3 regions of the Marinobacter excellens LAMA 842 genome follow, and region 2 is predicted to be linked to each of the others. Evidence: predicted binding sites of a transcription regulator. Region 2 holds the regulator's gene; each other region holds the start of a gene.
What was found. The regulator FliA, encoded in region 2, starts transcription of late flagellar genes. The targets are predictions, from matches to a motif close to CTAAAGTTTNNNNNNNNNNNGCCGNTAA.

Region 1 (10,835 bases), on a different contig from region 2:
TCCTTGTGGGGCGCATCGATGATGGTCTGGGTGTTGGTCAGGCTGTGAATGGTGGTGATGGAACCGTGCTTGATGCCCAGTTTCTCATGGATCACTTTGACCACCGGGGCCAGGCAGTTGGTGGTGCAGGAGGCCGCGGTGATAATCCGATCGGTGGCCGGGTCGAAGATGTGTTCGTTCACCCCCATCACAATGTTCTTGGCGCCTGCTTCCTTTACTGGTGCGGTGACCACCACCCGCTTCACCCCCTGGTCCAGGTAAGCCTGCAAAACCTCGACTTTCTTGTTCACGCCGCTGGCTTCAATCACCAGATCACATCCAGACCAGTCGGTGTCCGAAATGGCTCGGTTTCGGGTAACGCGCAGGCGCTGTCCTTCAATCACCATGTCGTCGCCATCGGCACTGGCTTCATGGCTCCAGCGGCCGTGGACACTGTCGAAATTCAGCAGGTGCGCGAGGCTTGCCGCGTCTGCTCCCGGGTCATTGATGGCAACGAACTCCAGTTCCGGCCAGCCCCAGGCAGCCCGCAGCGCCAGCCGGCCAATGCGTCCAAATCCGTTAATACCTACTTTGATCTTGCTCATGGTGATCTCCTTGCGACCTTCGCAATCCGTATACTCGTTAAGTGATCAGGGGCACTGCACAACCGGGCGATCCGCCATGGCCTGCAATTGCGCCAGGGGGCGTTCGATCAACGCCCCGTTACTCAGAGCGGTCTCATCCAGAACCCGCGCCACCCAGGCCGGTAGCCGGGGGTTAAGGTAATAATAGACCCATTGGCCACGCCGCTCGGTTTCCAGAAGCCCGGCATCCCGCAGGCTCGCCAGGTGGCGGCTGACTTTTGGTTGCGACACCTCGAAGGCTTCGGTCAGCTCACATACGCACAGTTTTTCCTGATCCTTGATCAGTAACAGCGCGGCCAGGCGCAGGTCGTCGGCCATGGCCTTGAAGATCGCAACCGGGCTGTAGTCAGCGGGTTTCAGGCCGGTTTCTTTCTGGTGCACCAGGGTAAAAAGGCCAAGGCGCTCCTTCAGTTCTTTCAACGTCAGGGCAAAGGTGGCGTGGCGATTGGTCTCTGCCGGGTCCGCAAAGTCCCAGGCAATCTGCTGGGCACCCTGGCAGGCGGCGGTGCATTCCCGGGCGGCTTTTTCACACAGGGTGATCACGTAGTCCCAGTACTGGCCCTTCAGCTCAGCCAGCTGTTTGCTAAACAGCCCTTCGGTGGCAATACCGGCCTCGGACAATACCTGCAGCGCCAGCGGATGCGGCTCTGTGGGCTGGGTGCCGGCGCTGGCCACTTCAAACTGGTCTCCGGCCATGTGCCGCAGCAAGGCCTCTGCCATGATGGAACGGGCACTGTTTGCGGTACAGATAAACAGAACTCGGCGCTTCATATCCACATCCCCAAATATACGTTTTTACGAATATCTAATTTTATGCATAATAGTGTGACAAGATGATGTCGTAAAGGACGAAACCGGAATCATGAAACCCCAGTCAGCCCAGTACGGCAGGACCGCAGCGACTATCTGACCGATCGTTATTCCGAGCGCAGGGAAAGTGCAGAACAATTGTCCAAGCGCGTGAACCAACGTTCCATTTAAGGAAGTGCAATGAGCAGTAACGAACTGGCCGCGGAAGCCTCATCCAGCGACATGGGTGTTTTCGAGCGCTACCTGTCTGTCTGGGTAGCCCTGGCGATTGTTGTCGGCGTAGCCCTAGGCCAACTGGCGCCCTCCGTGCCGGAAACCCTGTCCCGGTTTGAATACGCACAGGTATCCATCCCCATCGCTATCCTGATCTGGGCAATGATCTTCCCAATGATGGCCCAGATTGATTTCAGCGCCATTGTCGGGGTGCGCAAAGAGCCCAAGGGGCTGGCCATCACCACTACGGTAAACTGGCTGATCAAGCCGTTCACCATGTTTGCCATCGCCTGGTTCTTCCTGATGGTGGTGTTCGAGCCGTTCATTGCCCCGGAACTGGCCAGTGAATACCTGGCCGGCGCCATCCTGCTGGGCGCCGCACCCTGCACTGCCATGGTGTTTGTCTGGAGTTATCTGACCAAAGGTGATGCCGCCTACACCCTGGTGCAAGTGTCCCTGAACGACATCATCATGCTGTTTGCCTTTGCGCCGATTGTGGTGTTCCTGCTGGGTATTTCTGACATCCAGGTGCCCTGGGATACGGTCATTCTCTCAGTCGTGTTGTACATCGTGATTCCGCTCACCGCCGGTTACCTGACCCGCCGAACCCTGATCGCACGCCACGGCCAGCGCTGGTACGACGAGGTGTTCATGAAACGCCTTGGCCCGGTGACACCGGCAGCGCTGATCGTCACGCTGGTATTACTGTTCGCGTTCCAGGGCGAAGTCATCCTGGAAAACCCGCTGCACATTGCCCTGATTGCCGTGCCGCTGATCATCCAGACCGTGCTGATCTTCTTTATCGCCTACGGCTGGGCAAAATTCTGGAAGGTGCGCCACTGTATTGCTGCTCCCGGCGCCATGATCGGTGCCAGCAACTTCTTTGAACTGGCGGTGGCCGCCGCCATAGCGCTGTTCGGCTTGCAGTCCGGTGCCGCGCTGGCGACCGTGGTGGGCGTGCTGGTGGAAGTGCCCTTGATGCTGATGCTGGTACGCATTGCCAATAAGACCCGTAGCCACTTCCCTGCCTGAGAAAACGGAAACTTACCCGCGAGGACGCCTGTCCTGCGGGTAATCCCAACTGCCTGTTCAGCCCCGCCCGCGCCTGATACTATCGCCCGCTGGCAAACCGGGAGGGGCCTCTCCCAGCAGACGGACAGGACATCATGGATTTCTTTCAAGCACTATTCCTCGGCCTTCTCCAGGGCTTGACCGAGTTTCTTCCCATCTCCAGCTCCGGCCACCTGATCCTTGTACCCGCCTTTTTTGACTGGGCCGACCAGGGCGTTGGCTTCGACTTGTCCGTCCACGTGGGCACGCTTCTGGCCGTGGTTATCTACTTTCGCCGGGACGTGTTCAGCATCACCCGGGACGGCCTGCTTTCCCTGAGCCAGCGCCGGATGATTGGCCAGGGCAACCTGGCGTGGTTTCTGGTAATCGGCACCATCCCCGCAGGCCTGGCTGGCCTGGCCCTGCTGGACATGATCGACAACGAATTGCGGGCGGTGGAGGTGATGTTCTTCACCACGCTGATTTTCGGCTTGCTGTTGGGCTGGGCTGACTGGCGTCCCAACAAGGGGCGCACGATGGACTCCCTGACCTGGAAAGACGCCGTTCTGGTCGGCTGTGCCCAGGCCCTGGCCCTGATTCCCGGCACTTCCCGTTCCGGCGCCACCATCACTGCTGGCCTGTTCCTGGGCCTGTCCCGGGAGACGGCGTCCCGGTTCTCGTTTTTGCTCGCGATTCCAATTATCACGCTGGCATCTGCGGTTAAATTGCTGGATGTGGCTTCATCGGATGTGATTGTCGACTGGAGCGGTTTTCTGGTGGGTGGTGTTACGTCGTTCATCACCGCCATTACCGCCATCCACTTCTTCCTGAAGTGGTTGAACAAGGTAGGCATGTGGCCCTATGTTCTCTACCGCATCGCATTGGCGGGTGTGATTTACGCGGTTCTGATGTAATGGCGGCCAACACATTGCTGGGGCGCAGGGTTGGGTAGGCCTTTCCAAAACTGTGCGGAGCCATGGATGGCGGAGCCCAAGCGTCACATGGATGTGCCGAAGGAGCGTGTTTTGGAAAGGCCTACCCAACCCTGTGCGACACTCCTGAACTAGCAGGCTTCCAACGGAGCATAAGCCAACACCAGCCACTTGGCCCCCTCATCAAAGTTCACCTGCACGCGAGTATGGTGCCCGGTCCCCTCGGAGTTCATCACGATGCCCTCACCAAACTTCGGATGACGAACGCGCTGGCCGAGGCTGAAACCGGACTGCTGGGCCGAATCCTGGCTGAACATGCTCTCATTCGGACGACCGACCATCGCCGGGCGCGTCACCGTATTGCGCAACCGCACTTCCTGCAGGCAATCCGCCGGAATCTCCCGCACAAACCGCGACAACGCATGGAACTTCTCCTGCCCGTACAAACGGCGGGATTCCGCGTAAGTAAGCACCAGCTTTTTCATCGCCCGGGTAATGCCCACATAGGCCAGCCGACGCTCCTCTTCCATGCGCCCCGGCTCTTCCAGCGACATGCTGTGAGGGAACAAACCTTCCTCCACACCCGCCAGGAACACCAGCGGGAATTCCAGGCCCTTGGCCGAGTGCAGAGTCATCAACTGCACGCTGTCTTCATGGGCATCGGCCTGGGCTTCACCGGCATCCAGTGCTGCCTGGGCGATGAACTCCGCCAGCGGGTCGACACCGTCTTCCACTTCAAAATCCGACAGCGCGTTCACCAGTTCTTCCAGGTTCTCTACCCTCGCCTGGCCCTTCTCACCTTTTTCGCTGGCGTGGTAGTCCTTCAGGCCACTGGCTTCGATGGCCTGTTTCATCAGGCCCTGCAATGACGCCTCACCGACCATTTCAGACAAGCCGTTGATGATGTCCATAAACGACTGCAACCCGGTTTTCGCCCGGCCTTTGACCTGGCCCGCCGCCAACAGTCGCTCGGCCGATTCCCACAGTGAAATGCCTTGCTCGGTGGCGTACTCCCGCAATTCCGCCAGGCTCTTGGCACCGATGCCCCGGGTGGGAATGTTCACCACCCGCTCAAAGGCGGCGTCGTCCCGGTGGTACTGCACCAGACGCAAGTACGCCAGGGCGTTGCGGATTTCCTGGCGGTCGTAGAAGCGCAGGCCGCCATAGACCCGGTAGGGAATGCCCTGTCGCATCAGCGCCTCTTCCAGCACACGGGATTGGGCGTTGGAGCGATACAGGATCGCGGATTCGCTACGCAGATTGCCGTCGTTAACCCAGGCATTGATGGAATCGGCAATGTAGTTGGCTTCATCCTGCTCGTTGAACGCCGCGTACAGGCTGATCGGCTCGCCATCCGGGCCGTCGGTCCACAATTCCTTGCCCAAACGGCCCTGGTTGTTGGCGATCACCGAGTTGGCGGCCTTCAGGATCATCTGGGTGGAGCGGTAGTTTTGCTCCAGCCGCACCAGGCGGGCGTTGGGGAAGTCCCGCTGGTACTGCTGGATGTTCTCGATCTTGGCGCCACGCCAGCCGTAGATGGACTGGTCATCATCACCCACCACGGTCAGCGGAACGCGATTGCTGGCCAACACCTGCAACCAGGCATATTGAATGGTGTTGGTGTCCTGGAACTCGTCCACCAGAATGTGCTGGAAACGCTGCTGGTAATGCTTCAGCAATTCCGGCCGGTGCAACCAGAGTTCGTGGGAGCGCAGCAGCAGCTCGCCAAAATCCACCAGGCCGCCCTGCTGGCAGAGCTTTTCATACTGGCGGTAGATCTTGAGCATGGTGCTGGTGAAATGATCGCCCGGGTTTTCCTGGATGTGATCCGCGCGCAGGCCTTCGTCTTTCTGGCTGTTGATGAACCACTGGGCCTGCTTGGGCGGCCACTGGCTTTCATCAATCTGGAACTCCCGCATCACTCGCTTGATCATGCGCAGCTGGTCGTCGCTGTCCAGCACCTGAAAATTCTCCGGCAGGCCGGCGTCTTTCCAGTGGGAACGCAGCAAACGGTGAGCAATGCCGTGAAAGGTACCGAACCACAATCCCCGAGACGGAATATTCATCATCTCTTCGATGCGGTAGCGCATCTCTTTGGCGGCCTTGTTGGTAAAAGTCACCGCCAGAATGCCGGTGGGCGGCACCCGGTCTACCGTCATCAGCCAGGCAATCCGGTGTACCAGCACCCGCGTCTTGCCACTGCCCGCGCCGGCCAGTACCAGCAGGTGATCGTTCTGGGCGGTAACGGCCTCGCGCTGGGCGTCGTTCAGAGGGTCGATAATGTGGGAGACATCCATGGAGATCGGCTTCATCACTGGTTAAATTTACAGGCATTGTATCAGGCCTGAACGTATTCGTCCTTTGTCCTGCCGGCTACCTACAAATAGGTATATCACCAAATAATTCAATGACTAGGGATTAAGACAGCGGACCTGCCGCCGATACACGCCTTAACACACTGACACAGTAATTCTGTGTCAGACGTTCAAAAAACGACCTAGAATGCCGCCCGACTAAAGTCGTATGGCTGACGCACAGGGACCGACAACATGCTCTCATCACTCAAAATATCTCACAAACTGGCACTGCTGGTTGTGGTTGCGATTACCGCGTTTGTCGTCAGCCAAGCGTTTTCTATCCTTACCGAGCGGAGCAATTCCCAACGGCTAGCGGAGGTTCGTGACCAGCTCTATCCGTCCCTTGAACTGTCTACCATTAATCGGGGTCTGCTGCAGCTTATTGAGAACCAGATCAACAGCGCCGTAACCACTGGCGATGACCAGCAACTGGAAGCCACAGCAGCGCAGAAAAATGACATTACCTCCAACCTGCAAAAGATTGCGGACCTGAATCCCGGCTTGAGCCAGCAAGCGAACCAGCTCGGTAGAGACCTGGACACTTACTACTCCAACGCCAACCGCATCGCTATGGCCATTATCGACGGTACTGCGGATTTCGGCCGCATTGGCCAGGAAGCCTCTGCCAACGCCAACCGTCTGGAAAAGCTGCGCAGTGATCTGGATGCTATGCGCAACGCCATGGAAACCAGACTGGTGGATGCGATAGACAACACCACAGCGGCATCCACTGAGGCCAGCACGGTTTCGCTGTTAATTCTTGTGGTTGCTCTGATTGCGCTGGTTGCGCTTAGCCTCGTGATCGGCAGGTCCATTTCAAGCAGTCTGGACCAAATTATCAACTCGCTTCGCAACATGGCGTCTGGCGAGGGCGACCTTACTTCCCGAATTCAGTATGAAGGCAAAGATGAACTGCGCGCATTGGTGAACCAGTTCAATAAGTTTGTTGAAAAGCTGCACAACTCGTTTGCCACCATCCAGAACGATATTGGCGACTTGAACAATGTTGCATCCCACCTCGCCGGCACCAGCCGGACCAACCTGGGGCGCATCAGCCAGCAGGCCCAGGCCATCTCCTCAACCCGAAACTCCGTTGAAGAACTGGTCAAGAGCGTTGAAGAAGTGGCGGGCTTTGCCTCGTCCGCGTCTGACCAGACTCAAGACGCTGCAAAATTTGCCACTGCCGGTCAGCAGAAGGTCAACAGCAACATCAGCACCATCCGGGAGTTGATGGCAGAGATCGAAAAGACTGCAGGCCTGGTAAACCAGTTTGACGAATTCTCCGTGAAGGTAGGGGGGCTGCTGGAAACGATTCAAACCGTGGCTGAGCAGACCAACCTGCTGGCACTGAATGCCGCCATCGAAGCTGCCCGTGCCGGTGAGCACGGCCGCGGTTTTGCCGTGGTAGCCGATGAAGTTCGGGGGCTGGCCGTGCGTACCCACAAAGCAACCGAAGAAATCCAGCAGGTGATTTCCGAGCTGTCCAAATTGTCAGGCAATGCCGTTACCTCCATGAAAGGCAGCGTGGAAATGGCCCGGGAGGGCGTCGATGCCACCACTGAGTCCGGCGAGGTCCTGAGCAAGATCCTTGAAAACGTTCAGCAGATCAGCGAGCTGAACGAACAAATCGCTGCTGCCACCTATGAGCAGAGCACCACCTTCAGCGAAGTCACCGGCCACATGGGCGATATGCATCGCAATGCCGAGGCGGTGATGGAAAGCACCGATGAGCTGGACAACGTCAGCCGCAAGATCCAGGACGTCAGTAATGGATTGCAGAGCGTTGCCGGCCAGTTCCGAGTTTAATACCCAACCAAAGACTAGGATGTACCTGATGAAGAGACTGTTCTCCGTCGCGCCCCTGGCGTTGGCAATTGCCGCCACGCCAGTCATGGCACAAGATACCGAGCAAACCCTGGAGCGCATGCAGCAACAGCTGAACGCCATGCAGCAGCAGCTGAACTCGGCCCGCAACACCGGCGTCCGGTTTAACGGCTTTTTCAGCACCGGCTACGCGCGTGCCAGCAACGACGCAGGCTACGCCGGCATCACCGAAGAATCCGAAGTCAAAGACCTGAGCCTGTTCGCCCTGCAGGGTACCTTTGACGTTACCCAGAAAAGCCAGATTGTGATGCAGCTGGTTGGGCGCGGCGCCGATGATTGGGAGCCAGAAGTCGAGTGGGCCTACCTGAGCCACCGTCCCACCAACAACCTGCAGCTGCGCGCCGGCAAGATGCGCATTCCATTCTTCATGTACTCGGATTCCCTGGAAGTCGGCTACGCCCAGCCCTGGGCCCGTCCGCCCCAGAGCGTGTACGGCCCGATTGCTGTCACCAGCTATGTGGGGGCCGATGCCAGCTACAACTGGAACTTCGATAACTCCTCACTGAATGCCAACTTCTTCACCGGCTTTACCGACGAAGACGGTAACTCGGGTGATGTGCAACTGCGCAACATAGCCGGTCTGAACCTGAGCTGGACCGACTATGTGTGGACCATCCGGGGCGTTGCAGCAACGGCTGAAGCCGATATTGATGCGACACGACTGGGCGCGCTGGCGGCACAGAGCGGCATTACATTACCGGCTGGGATCACCCAACTCGCCGACGGCGATCGAGGGAACTTCTATGGTCTGGGCGCGAGCTATGACAACGGCAGCTGGCTGATCATCGGTGAAGTCACGCGGGTAGAAGTCGATGGCAAGTTCGCCGATACCGACTCCGCTTACTTGTCTGTTGGTCACCGTTTCGGCAGCTGGACGCCGTATGTTGCAACAGGCTGGACAGAGAGCAAGGACGATAACGAGCGCACGGGTGCCTTTATTCCTGGCGTGGTGCCGGAGTCGATCCTCAACTACCAGCGCAATGAATACAGCGTTGGTACTCGCTGGGACATCACCCCGGGCGTAGCCATCAAAGCAGACATCACCCACGTTCGTGGGCTCGATAAGGGCTTTGGCAATCTGAACACCGCCTACATGCTGGAAAGCAACGCCAGCAGCACCAACGTCTACACCCTGAAAATCGACTCAGCGTTTTAAGGAGGCCCCATGAAGAAGCTTAGCCTGTTGTTAGCGGCCTGCTTGATGGCCAGCCCCCTCGCCTTGGCAGATGTGGTGATTATTGGTCACCCGAGTGGCCCGGACAGCATCAGTTCCAATCAAGTTCGTGATCTGTACCTGAACCGCAGTCAGGCGCTACCGGATGGCCAAAGTGCCAACCCCTTCGAGCTGCCGGAAGGCGACGCTACCCGCGCCGAGTTCCACAGCAAGGTCACCGGCCGTAACGATGCCCAGCTGAAAGCCTTCTGGTCTCAGCAGGTGTTCACCGGCCGTGGCCAACCGCCGGAAGAAGCGGGCAATGCCTCCGCCATGAAAGCCCAGGTCGCTTCCACGCCCGGTGCCATTGGTTACATCGACTCCGCCGATGTGGATGACAGCGTCAAGGTGATCCTGACGCCCTGAGCTCCGGCTCTGAAATGCAAAAAGGCGAGCCGAGGCTCGCCTTTTTGCCGTTTTGAGGTTGATGATCAGAAACCTCTGGGCACCGTCTGCGCTTCCACAAACTCAAACAGGCCTTCCAGACCACCTTCACGGCCAATACCGGAGGCTTTCATGCCACCAAAAGGCGCTTCCGGCGTGGGGCCGGTTCCAGTGTTCCAGCCAACGTGGCCAAAGCGCAGGCCAGCGGCGACTCGCTGGGCACGCTCGGCATCGGCGGTGAACACGTAGGACGCCAGGCCGAACTCGGTGTCATTACCGGCATCAATGACTTCTTCCTCAGTGCGGAACAGAGCCATGGGCACCAGCGGGCCGAAGGTTTCTTCCTGGTAACAACACATATCCCGATTGACGCCCATGACCACGGTGGGCGGGAAAAACAGACCCTTGCCCAACTCCGCCGGCTGCTTGCCGGCCACCAGCTTGCCGCCTTTCTCCAGGGCATCTTCAAGGTGGCGTTTGACCTTGTCGAAACCGGCCTGGTTAACCAGCGGGCCAATGTCGACCCCGTCTTTCATGCCATCGCCAACGGTCATCTTGTTAACCCGCTCAGCCAGCTTCTGGCCAAAAGCTTCCGCGACCTTTTCATGCACGAAAATCCGGTTGGCGCACACGCAGGTCTGGCCGCCACCACGGAATTTGTTGGCGATCAGGTTGTCAGCAGCGGCGTCCAGGTCGGCGTCGTCAAAGACGATAAACGGTGCATTACCGCCCAGCTCCAGCGCCAGTTTTTTCACCTGCTCCGCCGTATCGAGAATCAACCGGCGGCCCACTTCGGTGGAACCGGTAAAGCTGAGCATCGGCACATCTTTGTGCTCGCACAGCACCTTGCCGATCATGCTGGCCTTGCCCATGACCAGATTGACCATGCCATCCGGCAACCCGAGCTTGTCCATCACGCTGAAGAAGGCCACCATCGTCAGCGGCGTTTCACTGGCCGGCTTGATCACAGACGGGCAGCCGGCCGCCAGGGCAGCCGAGAGCTTTTTGGCAATCATGCCAATGGGAAAATTCCAGGGCACGATCAGCCCGGTCACACCAACAGGCCGGTAATGAACGGTCCAGGTGCAATCCTTGGGCTTCTCAGGGATGGTATGGGCATCCAGGGCGTTGACGTGTTTGGCGCAGTAATCGAAGAAACCCGCAGCGTAGTCCACCTCGCCCTGGGCTTCCTTCAACGGCTTACCGTGCTCCATGCACAGGATTCGGCCAATTTCCTCGCGATGTTCTTTCAAACCATCGCGAATGTCTTCCAGCCACTTGCGCCGGGTCTCGATGGGCCAGGGGTTGGTGAGCCGGAGCGCAGACTTGCCTGCCTCAACGGCATCCAGCACATCCTGCTCTGACATGG
Region 2 (10,835 bases):
TGCCGGCCGCCATCAGGCCCCCAAGAGTTTCTTCCAGCCCGAAGCGGCCTTTGGCGGCGATGATTGGTGCGATAAAGGCAAAGGATGAGGCCAGGAAGATGGGAATCTGGCCACCGGTGACCACGTGGAAAATCAGGGTGCCGACGCCGGCAGTAAACAACGCGACGTTGGGGTCCAGCCCGGTGATCAGGGGCATCAATACCAGGGCGCCGAAGGCGACCAGTAGCATCTGGGAGCCGGCTAGTGACTGCTTCCATACGGGTTCATTGGTGTGTTCCTGCATGCTCAGACGTCCTTCTGCTTGGTGCCGAAGATCTTGTCACCGGCATCGCCCAGGCCAGGCAGGATGTAGCCTTTTTCGTTCAGGCGCTCATCAACAGAAGCGGTGTAGATGGAAACGTCCGGGTGTTTCTCCAGTACTTTCTCGATACCCTCCGGGGCAGCCACCAGCACCAGGGCCCGAATTTCGGTGCTGCCGGCTTTCTTGAGCAGGTCGATGGTGGAGATCATGGAGCCACCGGTGGCCAGCATCGGGTCGATGATCAGTGCCATACGCTGGTCCAGCTCGCCCACCAGTTTTTCCAGATAGGTTTCAGCTTCCAGGGTGTCTTCGTTACGGATCTGGCCTACCACGCTCACTCGTGCCACCGGGATCAGGCTCAGCACGCCGTCGAGCATACCCAGGCCAGCGCGCAGAATCGGCACGATGGTGACTTTCTTGCCGTGAATCTGTTCCACGGTCACCGGCCCGGCCCAGCCATCAATAGTCTTTTCCTGCAGGTTGAAGTCTTTGGTCGCCTCGTAGGTCAGAAGCGCGCCAACTTCCTGTGCCAGTTCACGAAAATTCTTGGTGCTGATGTCTGCGCGGCGCATCAGGCCGAGTTTGTGGCGGATCAGGGGGTGCTTCACTTCGTGGATCGGCATTGGGGTCACCTGTGTGTTCGAATGTTCGGGCTTGAATTCGGATGCAATAAATGGCGCAAGGATACCGTATCTGGGCGCCCGCGTCAGGCGCTGGTGGCGCCGTAAATATCAAAAATTGTAAGGCCTGGTACGGTTCTTGCGATAACCCTCCCAGATTGGCGCGCCGCGTCAGATTTTCGACCCTGACAGTTCCGGAAAGCACGGCAGAGCGGAGAAGTATCCAGCATGGACAGAGCGTTAGTTCTGAGTAACGTCAAAACCCTGACGCGGGGCAGTATCGGTATTCCGCTGATGCTGATGGGTTTGTTGGGTATGATGATCCTGCCCATGCCGGCCTTCCTGCTGGATGTGTTTTTTACCTTCAACATCACTTTGTCCATCGTCATCCTGCTGGTGTGTGTGTACGCGCTTCGGCCCATGGAGTTTGCGTCGTTCCCGACGGTACTGCTGGTTGCCACGCTCCTGCGTCTGGGGTTGAACGTGGCCTCTACCCGGATTGTCCTGCTCAACGGTCACGAAGGTGGCGATGCCGCCGGTAAGGTGATCGAATCGTTCGGTGAGGTTCTGATCGGCGGTAACTACGCCGTCGGTCTGGTGGTGTTTGCCATCCTGATGATCATCAACTTCCTGGTAGTGACCAAGGGCGCCGGCCGGGTGTCGGAAGTCAGTGCCCGCTTTACCCTGGACGCCATGCCCGGCAAACAGATGGCCATTGATGCAGATTTGAACGCGGGCCTGATCAACCAGGACGAGGCCAAAAGCCGCCGTTCGGAGATTGCCCAGGAAGCGGATTTCTATGGGTCCATGGATGGTGCGTCCAAGTTTGTGAAGGGCGATGCCATTGCGGGGTTGCTGATTCTTGCGATCAATATCATCGGTGGTATCTCGATCGGCATGCTCCAGCATGGCCTGAACTTTGGCCTGGCGATGCAGCGGTACGCGCTGCTGACCATCGGTGACGGCCTGGTTGCCCAGATTCCATCACTGTTGCTGTCTACTTCCGCTGCCATCATGGTAACGCGGGTAACGGCCAGCCAGGACATGGGCGGGCAGATCATTCATCAGATGTTCAACGCGCCGAAGGCCATCGGTATTGCCGCCGTCATCCTGATTATCCTGGGCCTGATTCCGGGCATGCCCCATGTTGCCTTCCTTGGATTGGGCAGCCTTGCGGCCGGTGCGGCCTGGCTGATCTGGAAAAAGCAAAGCCAGACTGTGGAAGAAGAGGGCGTTTACGCCGGTCGTGGCGGCATGGCTGGTGGAGCGCCCCGTGCCGGTGGCGAGGTGGTTCAGGATCGGTCCGGCGCAGAAGGACAGGCGCTGCCGGCGCCCGGTGAAACCCGGGAGCTGGGCTGGGATGATGTGGCGACCGTTGACATCGTTGGTCTGGAAGTGGGCTACCGGCTGATTCCTCTGGTCGATAAATCCCAGGGCGGGCAGCTGCTCAGTCGCATCAAGGGGGTTCGGAAAAAACTGTCTCAGGATCTGGGTTTCCTGATGCCGTCAGTGCACATTCGGGACAATCTGGACCTGATGCCAAACGTCTACCGCATTACCCTGATGGGTGTGACCATTGCCGAGGCGGAGATTCACCCGGAACGTGAGCTGGCCATTGATCCGGGCCAGGTGTTTGGCAAGGTGGAAGGCATTGCAGGCAAAGATCCGGCCTTTGGCCTGGATGCCATCTGGATTGAGCCAGACAAGAAAGACCAGGCCCAGACTCTGGGTTACACCGTGGTGGATGCCAGCACGGTGGTGGCTACCCACCTTAACCAGATTCTGCAAAAGCACGCCCATGAACTTATCGGCCATGAAGAGGCCCAGAAGTGGCTGGACCAGTTGGAGAAAATGGCTCCGAAACTGGCGGAGGAGCTGGTGCCTACGACGATTTCCGTAAGCGTCCTGCTGCGGGTACTGCAGAACCTGCTCCGGGAAGAAGTGCCGGTCAGGGATATGCGCTCCATTGCCGAGGCCATTGTTAATGTGCACCCCAGAAGCCAGGACCCGAAACTGTTGACCACCCTGGCTCGTCAGGCGTTGCGCCGAATGATCGTTCAGAGCATCTGTGGTAACGATGCCGAGATACCGGTGATCACTCTGGATCCAGACCTGGAACAGTTGTTGCTTAAGTCAGTTCAACAGAGTCAACAATCCGGCGGACAGGAAGATATTGGCCTGGTGCTTGAGCCAAATATGGTGGAAAAGCTGCAGCGGTCCCTTCAGGACAGCGTTCAGCGCCAGGAAATGCTGGGCAAGCCGGCGATTCTTCTGGTTTCCGGGCCCTTGAGGCCAGTGCTGGCAAAATTTGCCAGTTATGGGGTAGAGCGTTTGCATGTGCTCTCGTACCAGGAAATTCCAGATAACAAACAGATCACGATAGTTGCCTCTGTAGGCCAGTAGGGCCGGCAGGGCAAGGCGAACACCCGATTCGGGCACGCCGGTGGAGGATGAAACGCTATGAAAGTACAACGGTTTTTTGCAAAGACCATGGCCGAAGCCCTGAAACAGGTCAGTCATGAGATGGGACCGGATGCCGTTATTTTGTCCAATCGCCGGGTGGACGGAGGCGTCGAAATTGTGACGGCCCTGGACTATGACGAAAATATGGCACGCCAGCGCCTTGGCGAGAAAGCGGCACAGGCCACCAACGGCTCGCGCCTGGCGGAGCTGCAGGCAGACCAGCATCGTCGGTTGGAAGAAGAGTTGAACCGATCGCGCAGTCGCATTCGCGAAGTGCGGGAGAAGCGGGCGGGTGTCGGCGCGGAATATGATCGTGCACTGGCTGATGATCGGCCGGCTGCCGACTGGTCAGGTGAGTTGGCTGGTGGATCGACCTCGGTGGGCAATGCAGGTGGCCGACCAGAGGCGGGCTACTCGGATGAGTTGGCGAGCATGAGAGCGGAAATCAACTCCCTGAGAGAGATGGTCAGCGGCCGTACCTCGGTACCCGAGAAGCCTGCAGTCGCGGCATCTAATGCGGTTCAGCAGAGGCTTGCAGAGCGGCTGCAGGAATTTGGCCTGGGCGCGGAACTGGCAACCTCTCTGTCCCGTCAGCATCGCGCCGGCAGGTTGGAAGACGGTTGGAAGCAATCCCTGAAGATGCTGGCCACCGGCGTACGTACCGCTCGGGAACACTGGCTTGAGGCCGGCGGCGTCTATGCGCTGGTGGGGCCAACCGGGTCTGGGAAGACCACCACCATTGGCAAGCTGGCCGCCCAATATGTACTGGAGCACGGGCCGGATTCCCTGGCGTTGGTCACCACCGATCGCTACCGGGTGGCAGCCCATGAACAGCTGTTTGTGTTTGGCCGTATCCTCAATGTTCCGGTCCGGGTTGTGGACGAGAGTCATTCCCTGGATGACATTCTGGACGAATTGTCAGACCGGCACCTGGTTCTGATTGATACTGCCGGGCTGACCAGCTCGGATCGCGGTTATCAGGAACAGCTGGCGGAGTTGGCCCGGAGCGATCACAATATCCGTACCCATCTGGTCGTGTCTGCCACCAGCCAGCCGCGCATCATGAAATCCGTGTGGCATTGCTATAAGATGGCAAACCTTGCAGGCTGCGTCATGACCAAGATTGACGAAGCGCTGACACTGGGTGAGTCTTTGGGCTTTGTCATGGAAACTGGCCTGCCAGTGGCATGGTATACCGATGGCCAGAAGATTCCCGAAGACCTGCACCGGGCAGAGGCCATTCCTCTGGTGCGGTTGGGCGTAGAACGCCTGAAAACAATGCAGCACGGCCAGGCCGTTGCAGAAGGGGCCTGAGGCCCGGTGGTACAGCCGGTGCGCTGCCGTTTGTGCCCACACAAGAACGCAGTAAGAGACTGATAACAGTATGAGCAGACCACATCCGGTTCAGGTGATTGCGGTTACCGGCGGCAAGGGCGGTGTCGGCAAGAGTAATGTGTCCGTCAACCTCGGTATCGCGCTGGCCCAGAAAGGCCGGCGGGTGGTGTTGCTGGATGCAGACCTTGGCCTTGCCAATATCGACGTGCTGTTGGGCATTACCGCCAATCGCAATCTGCAGGATGTGCTCAGTGGCGAGTGCGACCTCAAGGACGTTCTGGTCAACGGCCCGGGTGGTATCAAGATTGTTCCCGCATCATCCGGCACCCAGCGCATGACCCAGTTGAGCCCGATGGAACATGCAGGGCTGATCAACGCCTTCAGCGAGCTGGGTGACCAGATTGATGTGCTGATTGTTGACACAGCAGCCGGTATTTCCGAGTCCGTCGTCAGCTTCCTGCGGGCCTCCCAGGAATTACTGCTGGTGGTGTGCGACGAGCCTACCTCGATTACTGACGCCTATGCCCTGATCAAACTGATGAATCGCGACTACGGCACCAACCGATTCCGTATTCTGGCGAATCAGGTGCGAAATGAGCAGGAAGGCCGGCATCTGTATGAAAAACTGACCCGTGTCACCGAGCGTTTCCTTGATGTAGCACTACAATATGTAGGTATCGTGCCTTACGACGAAGCCGTCAAAAAAGCCGTTCAGCGGCAGCGGGCCGTTCTGGATGCCTATCCACGGGCTAAGGCGTCGCTGGCGATCCGTGCCCTGGCAGAGAAAGTGGACAGCTGGCCGCTGCCATCATCGCCAAGAGGGCATCTGGAGTTTTTCGTGGAGCGGCTCGTCGAAGTCTGATCTGAATCCAGTCCTATAAGAAAACCGGATACATGACATTGGCGAAAAACCTGGGAATCTACCATCAGGCTGGCGCAAAAGGCCCCTCTCAGCTGATTGAGGAGCATGCGCCGCTGGTCAAGAAAATCGCCCTTCATCTGATGGCCCGTTTGCCGGCCTCGGTTCAGCTTGAAGACCTCATGCAGGCCGGCATGATTGGCCTGCTGGAAGCTGCACAACGCTATTCCACCGGCAAGGGTGCCACCTTCGAGACATACGCGGGTATTCGAATCAGAGGCGCCATGGTGGATGAAATCCGCAAGGGCGACTGGGTGCCGCGCTCTGTTCATCGCAATGCCCGCCGTATCGCGGCAGCCATCAAAACCGTGGAAGACCGCACCGGGCGCGAGGCCCAGGATGTCGATGTTGCCGAAGAGCTGGGCATTGACCTGTCGGAATATCATGCGTCCCTGGCAGACGCCAACAGTGGCCGACTTTTTAGCCTTGATGAGCTCAATGAATCCGGAGAGCTGCCGATAGAAGAAACAGAGGCCAGCGATAATCCCCTGGATGGCATTGCATCAAATGCATTCCAGAAAAGCCTGGCAGAGGCAATCGAAGAGCTTCCTGAGCGAGAAAAGCTGGTGTTGAGCCTCTACTACCAGGAAGAGCTCAACCTGAAGGAAATCGGCGCGGTGCTGGGCGTCAGCGAGAGCCGGGTCAGCCAGATTCATAGCCAGGCGGCCCTTCGTCTCAGGGGGCGGTTGTCCGATTGGCGGGAAGACGAGCCAGAATAAACCGGGCCGGCGCTGACCGCGCGGCGCGTAACTGTGTAGATTTTGGTAACCGGCGCTTTACAACGCGGCCAAACACCACACAATAAGCGGTTAAAGCAGCGGCCTGCTAGACTTTCAAAAGGCTTAATGAAATCCGGGTGTTACTGACTGGAGGTCCCATTGGACAAAAACATGAAAATTCTCATTGTGGATGACTTTTCCACAATGCGGCGAATCATCAAGAATCTGCTGCGTGATCTTGGCTTCACCAATACGGATGAAGCGGACGATGGCAACACTGCATTGCCCATGCTCAGGAGCGGCAAGTACGACTTCCTGGTGACCGACTGGAACATGCCTGGCATGTCGGGTTTTGATCTGCTCAAGGCGGTGCGGGCAGACGAGAACCTGAAGAACCTGCCGGTGCTGATGGTAACCGCGGAGGCCAAGCGTGACCAGATTGTGGCGGCGGCGCAGGCCGGCGTTAACGGGTACGTCGTCAAACCGTTTACCGCTGCCGTTCTCAAGGAAAAGATTGAGAAGATCTTCGAGCGAATCCAGTAACCAGAGGTCGGATGGCTGTCATGACTGACAAGAACGAGAACCATCAGGGCCTAGACCCGGAGGTAACCGAAAAGCTCCAGCAGCAGAGTTCGGAGTTGGCCCAGTGCATCAGTTCCGGTGACTACGCCCGGGCAATGTCGGTAATTAATGACCTCAGTGAGGTTCGCGACCAGAGCCTCTACCGGGAAGTGGGGCGGTTGACCCGAAGCCTGCATGAAGCTATCCGGAATTTTCAGATAGACGCCCGCAGTGCCGAGCAGAAAGAAGCCTTGTCCAAGATGTCCGATGCCTCGGATCGGCTGGCCTACGTTGTCCAGATGACCAGCCAGGCAGCCAACCGCACCATGGACCTGGTGGAAGAAAGCATGCCGGTGGCGCATACCATGCGCGACGAGGCAACGGCTCTGAGAGACGAATGGCAGCGGTTGCGCCGTCGTGACATGGAGCCGGCAGAATTCCGGGAGCTGTACGGTCGTATTGATCGCTTCTTTGCGGGCCTGGCCACAGATTCCGATACCCTGTACAGCAACCTGTCAGAAATCCTTCTGGCCCAGGACTTCCAGGATCTTACCGGGCAGGTTATCCAGAAAGTCACGGCTCTTGTGAAAGAAGTCGAAGAGAACCTGCTTGGCCTGGTGGTGATGGCCAGCCATGTGGACCAGCTCACCGGCACTGTGCACCAGATTGAAGAAAAAGAAGAATCGGCCGAAAAAGGGGTAGGGCCTCAGATCAAGGCTGAGGAGCGTGATGATGTAGTTTCGGGGCAGGATGACGTTGATGACCTGTTATCCAGTCTCGGTTTCTGAACGATTATAGAGGGTGACGCATGGCGTTTGATGCCGACGAAGAGATTCTGCAGGACTTCCTGGTTGAAGCCGGCGAGATTCTCGAAAAGCTGTCCGAACAGCTGGTAGATCTTGAGCAGCATCCGGATGACAGCAACCTGCTCAACGCCATCTTCCGTGGTTTCCACACGGTCAAGGGCGGTGCCGGGTTCCTGCAGCTCGAAGCGCTGGTCAACTGCTGTCACTCTGCGGAAAATGTGTTCGATATCCTCCGCAACCACAAGCGCAAGGTCACCTCCGAATTGATGGACGTGGTGCTGGAAGCTCTGGACCACGTCAACGCCATGTTTGATCAGGTTCGTAACCGTGAAGAGCCGACGCCGGCTCCGGACGAATTGATCGCTGCGCTGGATGAACTTGCCAAGCCGGAAGGCGACACGGCAGCGCCGGCACCGGCAACGCCAGAACCCGAACCTGCCGCCGGTGCGGGCAATGATTCCGGAGATATTACCGACGAAGAGTTTGAGCAACTGCTGGATGCCCTGGCCGATGAAAAAGGTGCAGAGCAACAGCCGGCGGCCGCACCGGAAAACACCTCCGCCAACGACGCCGGGTCAGACGGCGACGAGATCACCGACGACGAATTTGAAGCCCTGCTGGACCAGTTGCATGGTAAAGGCCAGTTTGCTGGCCCCCCGGTTGTTGATAACGACACCCCGCCGGAGCCGGAACCAGAAGAGCCGGCAAAATCATCCACTGGTGATGATCTGATCACCGATGACGAGTTTGAAAACCTGCTGGATGAGCTGCATGGCAAAGGCAAGAGCCCTGGTGCGGCCCCCGCAGCGGAGGCCAAACCTGAGCCTGCGGCCAAGCCTGAGCCAAAGAAGCCGGAACCAAAACAACCGGAACCCGCCAGGCAGGACGCCAAACCGGCAGCCCCCGCCGCCCCGGCAAGAGATGCGGCGCCCGCAGCCGAGACCACTGTGAGGGTGGATACCAAGCGCCTTGACGACATCATGAATATGGTGGGCGAACTGGTGTTGGTCCGTAATCGCCTGCAGCGCCTGGGCTCCGAGAGCGAAGATGAACATATGCACAAGGCGGTCGCCAACCTCGACGTGGTGACCACCGATTTGCAGGCGGCGGTCATGCAGACCCGTATGCAACCGATCAAAAAGGTATTCGGGCGCTTCCCACGGGTGGTACGAGACCTGGCCCGAGGGCTGAAGAAAGAAATCAACCTGGTGATGCACGGGGAAGAAACCGACCTGGACAAGAACCTGGTCGAAGCGCTGTCCGACCCGCTGGTTCACCTGGTAAGAAACTCCGTTGATCATGGCATTGAAATGCCGGATGTGCGGGAAAAGGCCGGTAAGCCCCGGGCAGGCACTGTGACCCTGTCAGCGGAACAAGAGGGGGATCATATCCTGCTTTCCATCTCTGACGACGGCGCGGGTATGAACCCTGATGTTCTGCGCCGAAAAGCGGTGGAGAAAGGACTGTACGACCAGGACGCCGCAGATCGACTGACTGATAACGAGTGTTTTAACCTGATTTTTGCCGCCGGTTTCTCGACCAAGGAACAGATATCCGATGTTTCTGGCCGGGGCGTGGGCATGGACGTGGTGAAAACCAAGATCGGCCAACTTAACGGCCAGATCAACATCGTGTCTGAACAGGGCAAGGGCACCAGCATTATTATCAAGGTGCCGCTCACCCTGGCGATCATGCCTACGCTGATGATCATGCTGGGCGATCAGTCCTTCGCCTTGCCCCTGGTGAACGTGGTTGAAATTTTCCATCTGGATCTGTCGAAAACGAACATCGTCGATGGCCGGGAATGCATTGTGGTACGCGACAAGGTATTCCCGCTGTTCCACATCAAGCGCTGGCTGGTACATGGCGCGGCTGGCCAGAAAGAGCCGGAAAACGCCCATGTGGTGATTGTGGCCATGGGTACAAAGCAGGTCGGGTTCGTGGTAGACCAGCTGATCGGCCAGGAAGAGGTGGTGATCAAGCCCCTGGGGCGGGCGTTACAGGGTACGCCCGGTATGGCCGGGGCCACCATCACCGGTGACGGCCGCATTGCCCTGATTATTGACGTACCCAGCCTTCTTCAACATTACGGTTAGCGGTACCGGGGCAGATAACATGCAGGATTGTTTAGGAGAAATGGATGACAGTTTCTGTCCTGGTCGTTGATGATTCAGGGTTCTTTCGCAAACGGCTGACGGAAATCCTCACGGCCTCGGGGCAAATTGAGGTTGTTGGTGCGGCAACCAATGGCCGTGAAGGGGTGGAGCTGGCTGAAAAGCTGCGCCCTGATGTGATTACCATGGACTACGAAATGCCCGTGATGGATGGTATTTCGGCGGTTCGTGAAATCATGAAAAAGCACCCGACCCCGGTGTTGATGTTCTCATCTCTGACGTATGAGGGTGCGCGGGTTACTCTGGATGCCCTGGAAGCGGGGGCAGTGGACTTCCTGCCCAAGAACTTCGAGGAAATTGCCCGGGATACCAGCCAACTTCAGAAAATCCTCATCGATCGGATTCTTGACGTGGCCGGCAGCAAGCCCAGCGGTCGTTCTGCGGCCCCGGCTGCACGCCCGGCAGCTCCGCGTCCCGGGGTTTCGCGCCCGGCTGCCCCGCAGCCTCCAGAGCGGCCCGCCAGACCGGTAACCCGCGACCGCTCAGCCCCGGCCCCAGTCCAGCCAGAGCCGACCCGCGAGCCGGAAACGCCAAGACGGCCCTCCCGGAAAGCCGCACCAAGACATTACAGCGTGGTTGCAATTGGCACTTCCACGGGAGGACCGGTTGCGTTACAGAAGGTCTTGACCGCGCTGCCGGCCTCTTTCCCGGCTCCCATTGTGCTGGTTCAGCACATGCCTGCCAGCTTTACCCCGGCTTTTGCCGAGCGCCTGAACAAACTTTGCCGTATTCAGGTCAAGCAGGCCGAGGATGGCGATATCCTGAAGCCTGGCCATGCCTTGTTGGCGCCTGGCGGCAAGCAGATGATGATCGAAAATCGTGGCGGTCAGGCGCGAGTCAGGATCCTGCCGGGTGACGAACGGCTGAATTACAAACCCTGTGTGGATGTCACTTTCGGTTCTCTCGCCCGCAGCTTCCCGGGGAAAACCCTGGGCGT
Region 3 (10,835 bases), on a different contig from region 2:
GGTGGAGGGTATCATTGCCAACCAGTTCCAGCCGCGTGCCAGCCTGCCCAAACAGTTGGTGAAAGAACTCACGGAGGAGGGGTTGCCAGTGTTGCCGGTGCGGCTATCCAGCTCGGTGAAAATGAAAGAATCCCATCAAAGCCGGCAGCCGCTGATTCATATGGCACCCAAGCACGCATTGACCCGCCAGTTTGAAGACCTGTACCGGGTATTGCATGGTGAGTCGGTTGAACTTGAGCCCTTGGCCGACTGATCGGGTGACCATGAGTAATCGAGTGGACCAGGTAACCGACAGCCTGCTGAGAATCGAGATTGAGCTCCGGCGGATGGACGTCTGGGAGGCGAGCCCACCACCGGAGCATGCGTTCCGGAGCACCCAGCCGTTCTGTCTCGACACTATGGAGTTCACCCAGTGGCTGCAGTTTGTCTTCTTGCAGAAAATGAAAGCGCTGGTGGAGGCGGGGCAACCGTTACCCTCGGTATCTGGCATTGCGCCCATGGCGGAAGAGCATTTCCGGGGGCGGGCGCAGTCAGGCCAGCGCCTTGTTCAGGCGCTGGAAGAGATAGACCGGTTGTTGTCTGGTCGTTGAGTTCGACGCCAGGCGGTGGAATCAGTCCAGCCGCATGGAGAGGTCGATCGCTCTGACGTCTTTGGTCAGGGCGCCGATGGAGATGTAATCCACCCCGGTTTCCGCCACCGGTACCAGTGTCTGGGCATTGATGCCGCCGGAAGCTTCCAGTTTTGCCTTGCTGGCGGTAATTCGCACGGCTTCAACCATGTCCTCAAGCGAGAATTCATCCAGCATAATGATGTCGGCGCCCGCGCTCAGGGCCTGATTCAGCTCGTCCATCGATTCCGTTTCTACCTCCACCGGGCGGCCCGGTGCAATGCGCCGGGCTTCACTGATGGCGTTGGCAATCGAGCCGCATGCGGCAATGTGGTTTTCCTTGATCAGAAAGGCATCCCACAGACCCAGGCGATGATTGTGGCAATCACCGCAGGTGACCGCGTATTTTTGCGCCAGGCGCATTCCTGGCAGGGTTTTCCGGGTATCCAGTAATCGCACACCGGTATGGGCGACCTTCGCCGCGTAGGCTGCGCAGGTGGTGGCAACGCCAGACAGTGTTTGCAGCCAGTTAAGGGCGGCTCGCTCTGCGGTCAGGAGTGATCGGGCCGGGCCAGCCATCCGGAAGATAACGTCATCGGCCGCCAGATCATCGCCGTCCTTGAAGAACCAGGTCAGTTCCATGGCGGGGTCTACCTGGCGGAATACCTCCTCAACCCAGGCTCGTCCTGACAGGCGTGCCGGTTCGCGAGTGATCACCCGGCCGGTTGCGGTTTTGTCCGCCGGAATCAGCATGGCGGTAATGTCGCCGTCACCAATGTCCTCGCGAAGGCTTTGGGCAACGGATTCAATTCGGGCCTGGCGGAGCAGTTCAGGGGCAATCATGTCGGGTTTCCGGCGGTCTGGATGAGTTGAAATCTGCGAGCCCGGCAATTCTACTGCCAGCCTGCCGTTTCGCAAAATGCCCTGGCCAATAACTGCTAAAATGTGACGCAGGTCGTTGTTACACAAAAGGTGACAAATTCTGACACAAGGTGACGATGATCGGCCGTATCATGTCATTAATAGAAATTCCCAGCGATATTGCCGATCAACACCGGAGCATCTCCATGGCGCACGATAACAAGGTTGTCCATTTATCCGGCCAGAAACCGGTGGGCCGGTTTTCGCTTCCGCCTGCTCTTATACGGTTACGTGACGCATCCGGTCAGTCTCTGAAATCTGTGCTGGGGTCTTTCTTCGAGCAGGCAGACGACAGCCTGTTCGCCCTTGCGGATCGGGCTGGCTCTAATCAGGACCAGACAGCGTATTTCGATGCCATGCGGGAGCTCAGACTGCGCCGCAAATCCATGGCGGTCTCGATGCTTCAGTATGTCAGCCAGGCCTTCAATGACTTTGGGCGCTTCAAACCCTCGCACTCCGGTTCTGCCCTTGAGGAAGTCGATCAGGATTCTCTGAGCCTTTTGGATCACTCCGAACTCGAGCAACAGGTCGCCATTGATAACCTGGTGACCAAGCTGCGCAATCGTTACCAGGAGCCGGTCCGGATGCTGGCCGCTCGCGTGCGCCACCTGATGCCCGAGATTCAGATGTCTGATGATCAGATGCCCCTGAGCCCCGAGGTTATCTGTGGCGGAATTGCCGAGGCCTGTTCTGACCTGGATATCGATATTCGTGCCAAGCTGGTTGTACTCAAGCTTTTTGAGCGCCTGCTGGTGGATAAGCTTGCAGCCCTGTATGACCAGGCCAATAAAACCCTGGTAGCCGAAGGCGTGTTGCCAGATATGCGCCGGGCACCTGTCGGCGGTTCGTCGCCCCAGCCGAAGAGGCCGGTGCCACAGGCTGGAGCCCCGGCTTTGTCGCCAGGGCAGGCAGGTGCCGAGCACGGGGCGAGTGGTGCTGCCAGTTTCCCCACGTTTTCGGAATTGAGTGCGCTGCTGCATCAGGGAGAGACATCGTCCGCCGCGGGCGGCCTGCCCGCGGGTGGCGTGACACTCGATACTGGCGGGTTGATGGCCCGGCTCAGTGATCTGCAAGGTTCTCTCACCCAGGTATCCGGGGCAGAAGTGGTGCCATTGCGCCAGCAGATTGTCTCGGTCCTGCAGGAGCCGGGCGGCAAGAAAGCTACTTTGGGCCAGGTGGACGGCGATGTCGTCAATCTCGTCTCGATGCTGTTTGATTTCATACTGGAAGATCGGCAATTACATCCGGTGATGAAGGCGCTGATCGGGCGCTTGCAGATTCCGGTCCTGAAGGTTGCCCTGAGCGATCGTAATTTCTTCAATCGTGGCGGTCATCCGGTTCGCAAATTGTTGAATGAACTCGCACTGTCGGCCATTGGCTGGTCCGAAAAGCGCCAGGGCATGCGGGACCCGCTCCGGGAAAAAATTGAAGAAGTGGTTGATCGTGTCCTGAATGAGTTCACCGACAATGTCGAATTGTTCGAGGAGTTGCTCAAGGATTTCGGGCACTTTATGGATCTGGACCGGCGCCGTCGTGAGCTGGTTGAGCAGCGTCTTCGGGACGCTGAGGAAGGTCGGGCTCGCCAGGAACGTGCAAGCCAGGCGGCCATCAACCTCATTCAGGAAGAAACAGCCGGCCGTGAAATACCAGCTGCGGTGATGCAGATTCTCAGCGAGCCCTGGACTCGTTACCTGCAATGGGTGGTACTGCGTCAGGGCGAAGAAAGCGAGCAGTGGCAATCCGCCTGCGCGGTAACCGAGCGACTGATCTGGAGTGTGGACCCAAGGCCGGTATCGGATGAAACCCGCTCTGAGCTGCTTCGAGCAATACCGGAGGTGGTCGAGGACCTTCGCAGTGCTTTGCAGGAAATTTCCTGGGACCCGTTCTCAACCGACGCTGCCATTCGTGACCTGGAATTGGCTCATGTTGATGTTTTCCAGAAACTGGTAACAGCTCCGGTCAGTGATGTCGAGAAGGCGCCGGAAGACCCTGCCCTGGCCGAAGAGGAGCTGGATCAGCCGGAGCAAATGCTGGCGCCACCGGAACCTCAGGTGGATGCCGGTGCCCCAGAGGAAATCGCGCAATCTGAAACCGAACCGGTCGTGGCGGAGAGCGTTCAAAGTGACGCGCAGCCGGCAACGGAAGCGCCGGTGGCTGCTGAAGAAGCGCCGTCTGCCTCGGTTGTTGCGGCGGAATGGTTGGCCCGGGCAGATCAGCTCAGGGTTGGCTCGTGGATCGAGATGGTGCGCGATGATACCCGTGTTCGCTGCAAACTGGCGGCCTTCATAAAGGCAACCGGCAAGTACATTTTTGTCAATCGCAGCGGCGCCAAGGTGGCAGAGTACCATCGGGATGATCTGGCGGTGGCGCTGCAGGACGGCGTTATTACGCTTCTGGACGACGGCCTGATTTTTGACCGGGCGCTGGAATCCATCATCGATAACCTTCGCCATAGTCGAAAGGATTGAAGGCGCGAATCCGCACCGTTCCATCCATAGCATCCACCGTCGCTTTATGATTCAATCGATTGAACATCATAAAGCGACAGTGGATACGCCTTGCCAATCTCTGACCCTTTCAATCAAGACAACAAGCATAACAACGACTCCCTCTCCAGCCAGGCTGAACAGTTAAGGCTGACCGGCCGTTACCCTGGCAGCCGATGGGTGCCCTCGCCGAATTTTGGTGCAAGGCCTGAGGGCTCTGCCATTTCCCTGCTGGTGGTTCACAACATCAGCCTGCCTCCCGGGCAATTCGGGGGAACGGAGATTGAAGACTTTTTCTGCAACCGGCTTGACCCAGCCGCCCATCCCTATTTTGAATCCATCGCCGCCATGCAGGTCTCCGCTCATGCCCTGGTGCGTCGCGATGGTTCAGTGGTGCAGTTTGTCAGTTGTTTGGACCGGGCCTGGCATGCCGGCCGGTCCTGTTTTGACGGCCAGGAAGAGTGCAACGATTTCTCTATCGGTATCGAACTGGAGGGGGCAGACGATGTTCCCTATACGCCCGAACAGTACCGGACACTCGCAGACATGGCGCGGTTGACCATGATGGCCTGGCCCGAAATCAGCACCGAGCGCATTACCGGCCACAGCGATATTGCGCCTGGCCGGAAAACTGACCCTGGTCCAGCGTTCGACTGGCGGTATTTTTCCCGGCTGTTGGCCCATGAGGAGATCGCCTGAATGGTGTTTGTCGTGTTTCTTTTGGCCTACCTTATTCGGCGTCAGCTGGATAGCCGGAACCGGCTTGATGGCGACGTGCTTTGGCGTGCCTGGTTTCACCGGGGCGCGAAAATTCAGGCCGGAAAGGAGGATGCCATTACCTCCGGGCTGATCTGGATTCTGCTGCCCGGACTGGTGTTGGTGGGCGTTGTGTGTTTACTGGAATGGTATGGATTCAGGCTGGCGGCCTATCCGCTGGAGCTGATCGTGCTGGTGTTGCTGATGGGCGCGCCGGGTTGGCGGCATCAGTTACGTGACTATTCGGAAGCCTGGAGTCGGGGCGACATGCAGGCTGCCTGGCGACATATCCAGAACCGGTTGCCACCGGAAGAGCGGGGCGCCGCGCTGTCACCAGAGGCCATGCATCTGTCGTTATCCAAGGCTCTGGTGATCGGGGTTTTCGAGCGGTTCTTCCTGGTGGCTTTCTGGTATGTGGTGGGTGGAATAGGTGCTGCCCTGGTTGCCCGAGGCCTGGTGGCGTTGTCTGAGCAATGGCCGCAGCAAGCGGCCCGCGCCCGATTCCGGACTCTGGCCAACCTGGCCAGCTGGATTCCTGCTCGCCTACTGTCCTGCACGCTGGGGCTGGCCGGTGATCTCGCGGGCTGGTCGAAGGAGGCGAAGAAAGTCCTGCCCGGTTTTGGAAGAAAAACCTCGGAAGTCCTCATGATTTCCGCAAACGGGTCGTTAACCGGTTATGCGCTTGATCCAGCCCAGTTTGCGCGGTTGCACCCGGATGAGTGGACAAGTTTTGGCGGGCGTAGCCTGGCGGCCATACGGGGATTGTTGAACCGGAGCATGCTGGTGTGGATCTGCGTTGCTGCATTGCTGGTCATTGCCGGGGTGGTCTGAGGAGTGTCATAAAACATTACAGAATAACACTTAAAGGTGATTAAGTTTTTCCGACCTTGGGCGATAATCAAACAAAGAATAAAGATTCAGTTATTAGAATCAGCGAGAGGGCGCCGTGAAATATTTGATCAATCCAGCTGTTAGCCTGATGAATCGGTTGCCCATGGTCTACAAGTTCAGCCTAATCAGCATCTTGTTCCTGGGCCCGATCATTGTCCTGTCGTGGTTGGTTATTTCCAGCCTCAATCAATCCGTTCAAACCATGACTCGCGGTATCGAGGGCCTTGCCGAACTTCGCAAGGTAGACCAGCTGTTGTCTTCGTCTATGGCTTACCGCGACTACCAGGCGCCGGGTGTGCTCAAGGATGAAGACGAACTCCTGGGTAAGGCAGGTGAGGCTGCCGAGCTGATTGATGGCCTGCTTTCAGACCTTGCGGGGAACAACCGCTCGTTCGATACCTCTGGTTCCTGGAAGGATCAGGTTCTGGCCTTGCAGGCGGAGTGGGAGCAACTGAAACAGGACGACAACTACCAGGGCAACATAGACCCTCAGTTCAAGTATTACCACGAGTTTGTTCAGAAGGTGCTGGCCCTGTTGCCGGCTACGATTGAAATTTCGGGACTTGGACAAGACGCCTCGCGGGAAAATTTGTTGCTGCTTGGGCTGGTGCGTAATGCGCTGCCTGAGGCGAGGACCGTTGTTGGCAGGGCCCGATCTTACGGTATCTTTGCCCTGGTGGATGGCCAGGTGGGTTATAACCTGAGCGAGATTTTGAATGAAATCTATGACCAGCTGACCAACCGCAGCTCCCTGTTGTCGCCTGCCTTGTCGGTTGCGGTTGAAACCTCTCCCAAACTTTCAGGCAGAGCCGGCGGCGCTGTGACGCGGGTCGATGAAAGCCTGATGGCGCTGCGCGAGCAGCTGGACCTGAACATCATCACCCCGATGCGTCTGGAACAGCCCTGGCAGGAATTTGACGCCACCGTATCCTCCCAGCTGGACTACTACGATTCACTCAATGACAGCATTTTCAGTGTGGTTTCTGGCAACCTTGAACAGCGACTGCAGCGGGAGACCGGCCAGCGCAGGTTGATTGTAGGGGCTCTGATCGGCGTGATGCTTCTTGTGGTGTACCTCTACATCGGCTTCTTTATGTCAGTAAGAACCGCCATCAACCGGTTTAGTGAGGCGGCTCGCAGCGTCGCCGCTGGTGATATGACGGCGCACATCCAGCTTAACAATCGTGATGAGCTGGGCGAGCTGACCACCGAATTCAATAATATGACGGACCGGATTGCCGAACTGATCCGCTCTGTCAGCGGGACCACGAATGATGTTGACAGTCAGGCGGTGAGGGTTAACGAGACTGCAGCAGCCAACAGTGAAGCGGTTGCCCGCCAGATGGAAGAGACCGGCCAGATAAACGAAGCCATGGGGCAGATGGTGGAGGCGGTCAACGAGGTGACTGAGAGTGCCCATCGGGTAGCGGACAGCGCCGGTAGCGCAGAGCGTGATACCGAGACGGGCCGACAGGTTGTGGCGGCTACTGTGCAAACTATTAACCGTCTTGCGGAAGAAATCGCTGGTGCGGTAGCGGTGATAAACAGGGTCAGTTCAGACAGCGACAACATCAGCCAGGTATTGGTCGAGATCAAGGCCATAGCCGAGCAGACCAACCTGTTGGCTCTGAACGCGGCCATTGAAGCGGCCCGGGCCGGTGAACAGGGGCGCGGTTTTGCGGTGGTGGCTGATGAGGTGCGCTCACTGTCTCAGCGCACCCACAAATCGACCGAAGAGATTGAAGGCATGATCTCCCGCCTGCAGGGTGGTGTTAAAGAAGCGGTCTCGGCCATGACCTCCAGCCACGATGCCACGGAGCAAACGGTTCAGAAATCCGGTGAGGTGACAGAAGCGCTGGACCGCATTGCTTCGGGCATATCTGAGATTGTGGATATGAGCCACCAGATTGCCCAGGCTGCAGAAGAGCAGTCTGCGGTGGCCAAGAACGTCAACGCCAACGTGGAGCGTATCGGCGAGTTGGGGCAGAGCACCGCGTCCAACGCCGAGGAGACGCTGGCGTCGTCCCGCCAGATGTCTGAGCTGACGGCATCGCTTCAGCGGCTGGTAGAGGCGTTCAAGGTATAAGGCAGGTGCCTTTGATCAGAAAAATCCGGCCCTCAGAGGCCGGATTTTTTTTGTTCCCAGAGAATTTCCTGGCTGCCATCCCGGCGGGCCAGCACGCGGGCAATGACAAACAGCAGGTCAGACAGCCGGTTCAGATAGTGGCGGGACGCAGTATTGATGGAATCTTCGTGGCCCAGCGCTACCACCACGCGCTCTGCGCGACGGCAAACGGCCCGGGCCAGATGGCATTGTGCGGCGGCAGGGCAACCTCCGGGCAGAATGAAGTTCTTCAATGGCGGCAAGTCGGCATTATGCTCATCCAGGGTCTGTTCCAGCCAATCAATGTGGTCGTCGCTGATGACCTTGCTGCCAGGAATTGCGAACTCGCCGCCAAGATCAAACAGGTGGTGCTGAATCCGCCGGAACGTCTCGATCAGGCCGTCACCGGCTGGTAGCGTTTCAATCAACACTCCGATGTGGCAGTTGAGTTCATCCGCCATGCCCATGGCTTCCACGCGCTGGGCATTCTTGGCGATGCGGTTGCCATCGGCCAGCCCGGTAGAGCCGTCGTCACCGGTGCGAGTGTAGATTTTCGACAGGCGGTTGCCCATGTGTTTGCTCCCTGAATAAGTGATCAGTTCAGTTGTTGTACCCGTTCGGTGAGCATTTGGTTCACCGGTGTTGCAATGCCGTGCAGTTGGCCAAGCCTGGCCAGGTAACCGTTGATGAAGTCGATTTCCTTGGGGCGACCTGCCAGCACATCCGCGCGCATGGAGGAGGTGTTGGTGGCGGTTCTGCGGGCGACCGCCTCAATGCTTTCGCGCAGGGCTTCCGGCGTGTGTTCCGGTTGCCCGACGGCAGCCAGCAGGTGGCTGATTTCCCTGCACAAGGGGGTAATCCACCGTTGGTAAAACGGTCGCTCCAGTATCTCGCCGTTGGGGCAATCCAGTACGGCGGTAAAGGCGTTGATGCCGGCATTGATTACCAGTTTCTGCCAGAGTCGGCCAAGTATGTCCTGTTCAGGGTGAACCTCAAGGCGGCTCTCGGCAAGCTGCTGCGCAACCCGGTTCACCAGGGGTTGCCCGGTAGGGTTTAAAGCACCTACCCAGGTAGCGCCGCAGCCCGCGTGAACGGTCAGGCCTTGCTCGGGCCGGTTGGCGCCTTCGGTGGTGGAGGCTGCCAGCACCGGGCGTTGCGGCCAGGTTGCGGCAACCTGCTGTTGGCTGCCCAGGCCGTTCTGGAACAACACAATGGGTGTCGAACTGGCAATAGAGGGCAGGGCAGCTTTGAGGGCTTCGAGGGTATCGCCGGCTTTGGTGGTCACCAACAACAATTCAGGTGACTGACCGCGCTGCAGCCAGGGAACAGTGACGCTGAAGGATTCGCCTACGAGGGGTTGAAAACGGTAGCGGGCGGGTTCGGGCGCCTGGCCCGGGCGGGGCACAAACGCTACCTGCCCGGCAGGTAGCGTTGCGGCCCAGAGCCGGCCCAGAGAGCCGGCGCCGAGGATGGCAATCATGGCCTTACATGGCCTCGATTTCAGCCCGTTGTGCGCTGAGCCGTTGCAGGCTGCCTTGCGCATCCTTCAGCTTCTCCTGCTCTTTCTCGACCACTTCGGCCGGGGCCTTGGCGGTAAACTTCTCGTTGTTCAGCTTGCCTTCCAGGCGGCCGATTTCCTTGTTCAGGCGTTCCAGTTCCTTGTCCAGGCGCTTGAGTTCGGCATCCTTGTCAATCAGGCCGGCCATGGGCACCAGCACTTCCATTTCGCCCACCAGCTGGGTGGCGCTCATGGGGGCCTTGTCGCCTTCAAACCATTCCAGTTTCTCCAGCTTGGCCAGGGACATCAGGAATTGGCGGTTGTCGTTCAGGCGGCGTTCATCATCAGCATTGCCGCCTTTCAGCAGCACCGGAACCTGTTTGGCCGGGGAGATGTTCATCTCGCCACGGATGTTGCGTACGGCCACGATCACGCCCTTGAGCCATTCGATATCGGCGGCCACGGCGGCATCCTGCTTGCTGGTATCCGGCTGCGGGTACGGCTGCAGCATGATGCTGTCGCCCTGTTTGCCGGCCAGCGGGGCAATGCGCTGCCAGATTTCCTCGGTGATGAACGGCATCATCGGGTGTGCCAGGCGAAGTACAGCTTCCAGGACGCGAACCAGGGTGCGGCGGGTGCCGCGCTTGGCCTCGGCACTGGCGTTGTCGTCGCTCAGGGCCGGCTTGGACAGTTCCAGGTACCAGTCACAGTATTCGTTCCAGATGAACTCGTACAGGGCGTAGGCGGCCAGGTCGAAGCGGTACTGGTCCAGGTGGCGGATCACTTCCTGCTCGCAGTGCTGCAGCTGGCTGATGATCCAGCGGTCGGCCAGGGACAGCTCCACCGGCTCGTCGTTCACGCCGCAGTCTTCGCCTTCGGTGTTCATCAGTACGTAGCGGGCAGCGTTCCACAGTTTGTTACAGAAGTTGCGGTAGCCTTCCAGGCGCTTCATGTCCCAGTTGATGTCTCGGCCGGTGGTGGCCATGGCCGCCAGGGTAAAGCGCAGGGCGTCGGTGCCATGGGCCGCGATACCTTCCGGGAATTCTTTCTCGGTGCGCTTACCGATTTTCTCGGCCAGCTTCGGCTGCATCAGGTTGCCGGTACGTTTTTGCAGCAGATCCGGCAGGCTAATGCCGTCGATCATATCCAGCGGGTCGATCACGTTGCCCTTGGACTTGGACATCTTGTCGCCGTGCTCGTCCCGGATCAGGCCGGTCACGTAAACGGTTTTAAAGGGTACCTGTGGGGTGCCGTCTTCGTTCTTCATGAAGTGCATGGTCATCATGATCATCCGGGCAACCCAGAAGAAGATGATGTCGAAACCAGTCACCAGCACGTCGGTGGGGTGGAAGGTTTTCAGGCGTTCGGTGATTTCCGGCCAGCCCAGGGTGCCGAAAGTCCACAGGGCGGAGCTAAACCAGGTGTCCAGTACATCGTCGTCCTGCTTGAGTTCCAGTGTGTCCGAAAGCTGGTGCTTGCTGCGCACCTCAGCCTCGCTCCGGCCTACGTAAATATTGCCGTCGGCGTCATACCAGGCCGGAATCCGGTGGCCCCACCAGAGCTGACGGGAG

Region 1: a site for FliA is predicted at 6,046-6,073, ahead of J122_RS01870 (methyl-accepting chemotaxis protein). Genes of this name have one in related genera too.
Region 3: a site for FliA is predicted at 5,642-5,669, ahead of J122_RS13095 (methyl-accepting chemotaxis protein). Genes of this name have one in related genera too.

What each region holds. Positions count from the first base shown of each region.
Region 1 is NZ_LOCO01000001.1:411,437-422,271, forward strand. It holds gene J122_RS01845 (ArsJ-associated glyceraldehyde-3-phosphate dehydrogenase) at 1-584, opposite strand, end outside; gene J122_RS01850 (metalloregulator ArsR/SmtB family transcription factor) at 630-1,394, opposite strand; partial or broken gene J122_RS27030 (arsenical resistance protein ArsH) at 1,512-1,604, shown strand; gene arsB (ACR3 family arsenite efflux transporter) at 1,614-2,678, shown strand; gene J122_RS01860 (undecaprenyl-diphosphate phosphatase) at 2,813-3,610, shown strand; gene uvrD (DNA helicase II) at 3,760-5,925, opposite strand; gene J122_RS01870 (methyl-accepting chemotaxis protein) at 6,178-7,791, shown strand; gene J122_RS22610 (hypothetical protein) at 7,820-9,025, shown strand; gene J122_RS01880 (substrate-binding domain-containing protein) at 9,035-9,448, shown strand; gene J122_RS01885 (NAD-dependent succinate-semialdehyde dehydrogenase) at 9,514-10,835, opposite strand, start outside.
Region 2 is NZ_LOCO01000007.1:53,373-64,207, forward strand. It holds gene J122_RS08305 (uracil-xanthine permease family protein) at 1-283, opposite strand, end outside; gene upp (uracil phosphoribosyltransferase) at 286-924, opposite strand; gene flhA (flagellar biosynthesis protein FlhA) at 1,150-3,324, shown strand; gene flhF (flagellar biosynthesis protein FlhF) at 3,382-4,698, shown strand; gene J122_RS08325 (MinD/ParA family protein) at 4,769-5,581, shown strand; gene J122_RS08330 (RNA polymerase sigma factor FliA) at 5,614-6,357, shown strand; gene cheY (chemotaxis response regulator CheY) at 6,517-6,900, shown strand; gene J122_RS08340 (protein phosphatase CheZ) at 6,921-7,706, shown strand; gene J122_RS08345 (chemotaxis protein CheA) at 7,727-9,820, shown strand; gene J122_RS08350 (protein-glutamate methylesterase/protein-glutamine glutaminase) at 9,865-10,835, shown strand, end outside.
Region 3 is NZ_LOCO01000015.1:60,418-71,252, forward strand. It holds gene J122_RS13065 (ParA family protein) at 1-253, shown strand, start outside; gene J122_RS13070 (YqcC family protein) at 264-590, shown strand; gene nadC (carboxylating nicotinate-nucleotide diphosphorylase) at 612-1,451, opposite strand; gene J122_RS13080 (DUF1631 domain-containing protein) at 1,676-3,997, shown strand; gene ampD (1,6-anhydro-N-acetylmuramyl-L-alanine amidase AmpD) at 4,094-4,714, shown strand; gene ampE (regulatory signaling modulator protein AmpE) at 4,715-5,602, shown strand; gene J122_RS13095 (methyl-accepting chemotaxis protein) at 5,718-7,748, shown strand; gene J122_RS13100 (cob(I)yrinic acid a,c-diamide adenosyltransferase) at 7,781-8,338, opposite strand; gene J122_RS13105 (ketopantoate reductase family protein) at 8,362-9,246, opposite strand; gene J122_RS13110 (valine--tRNA ligase) at 9,251-10,835, opposite strand, start outside.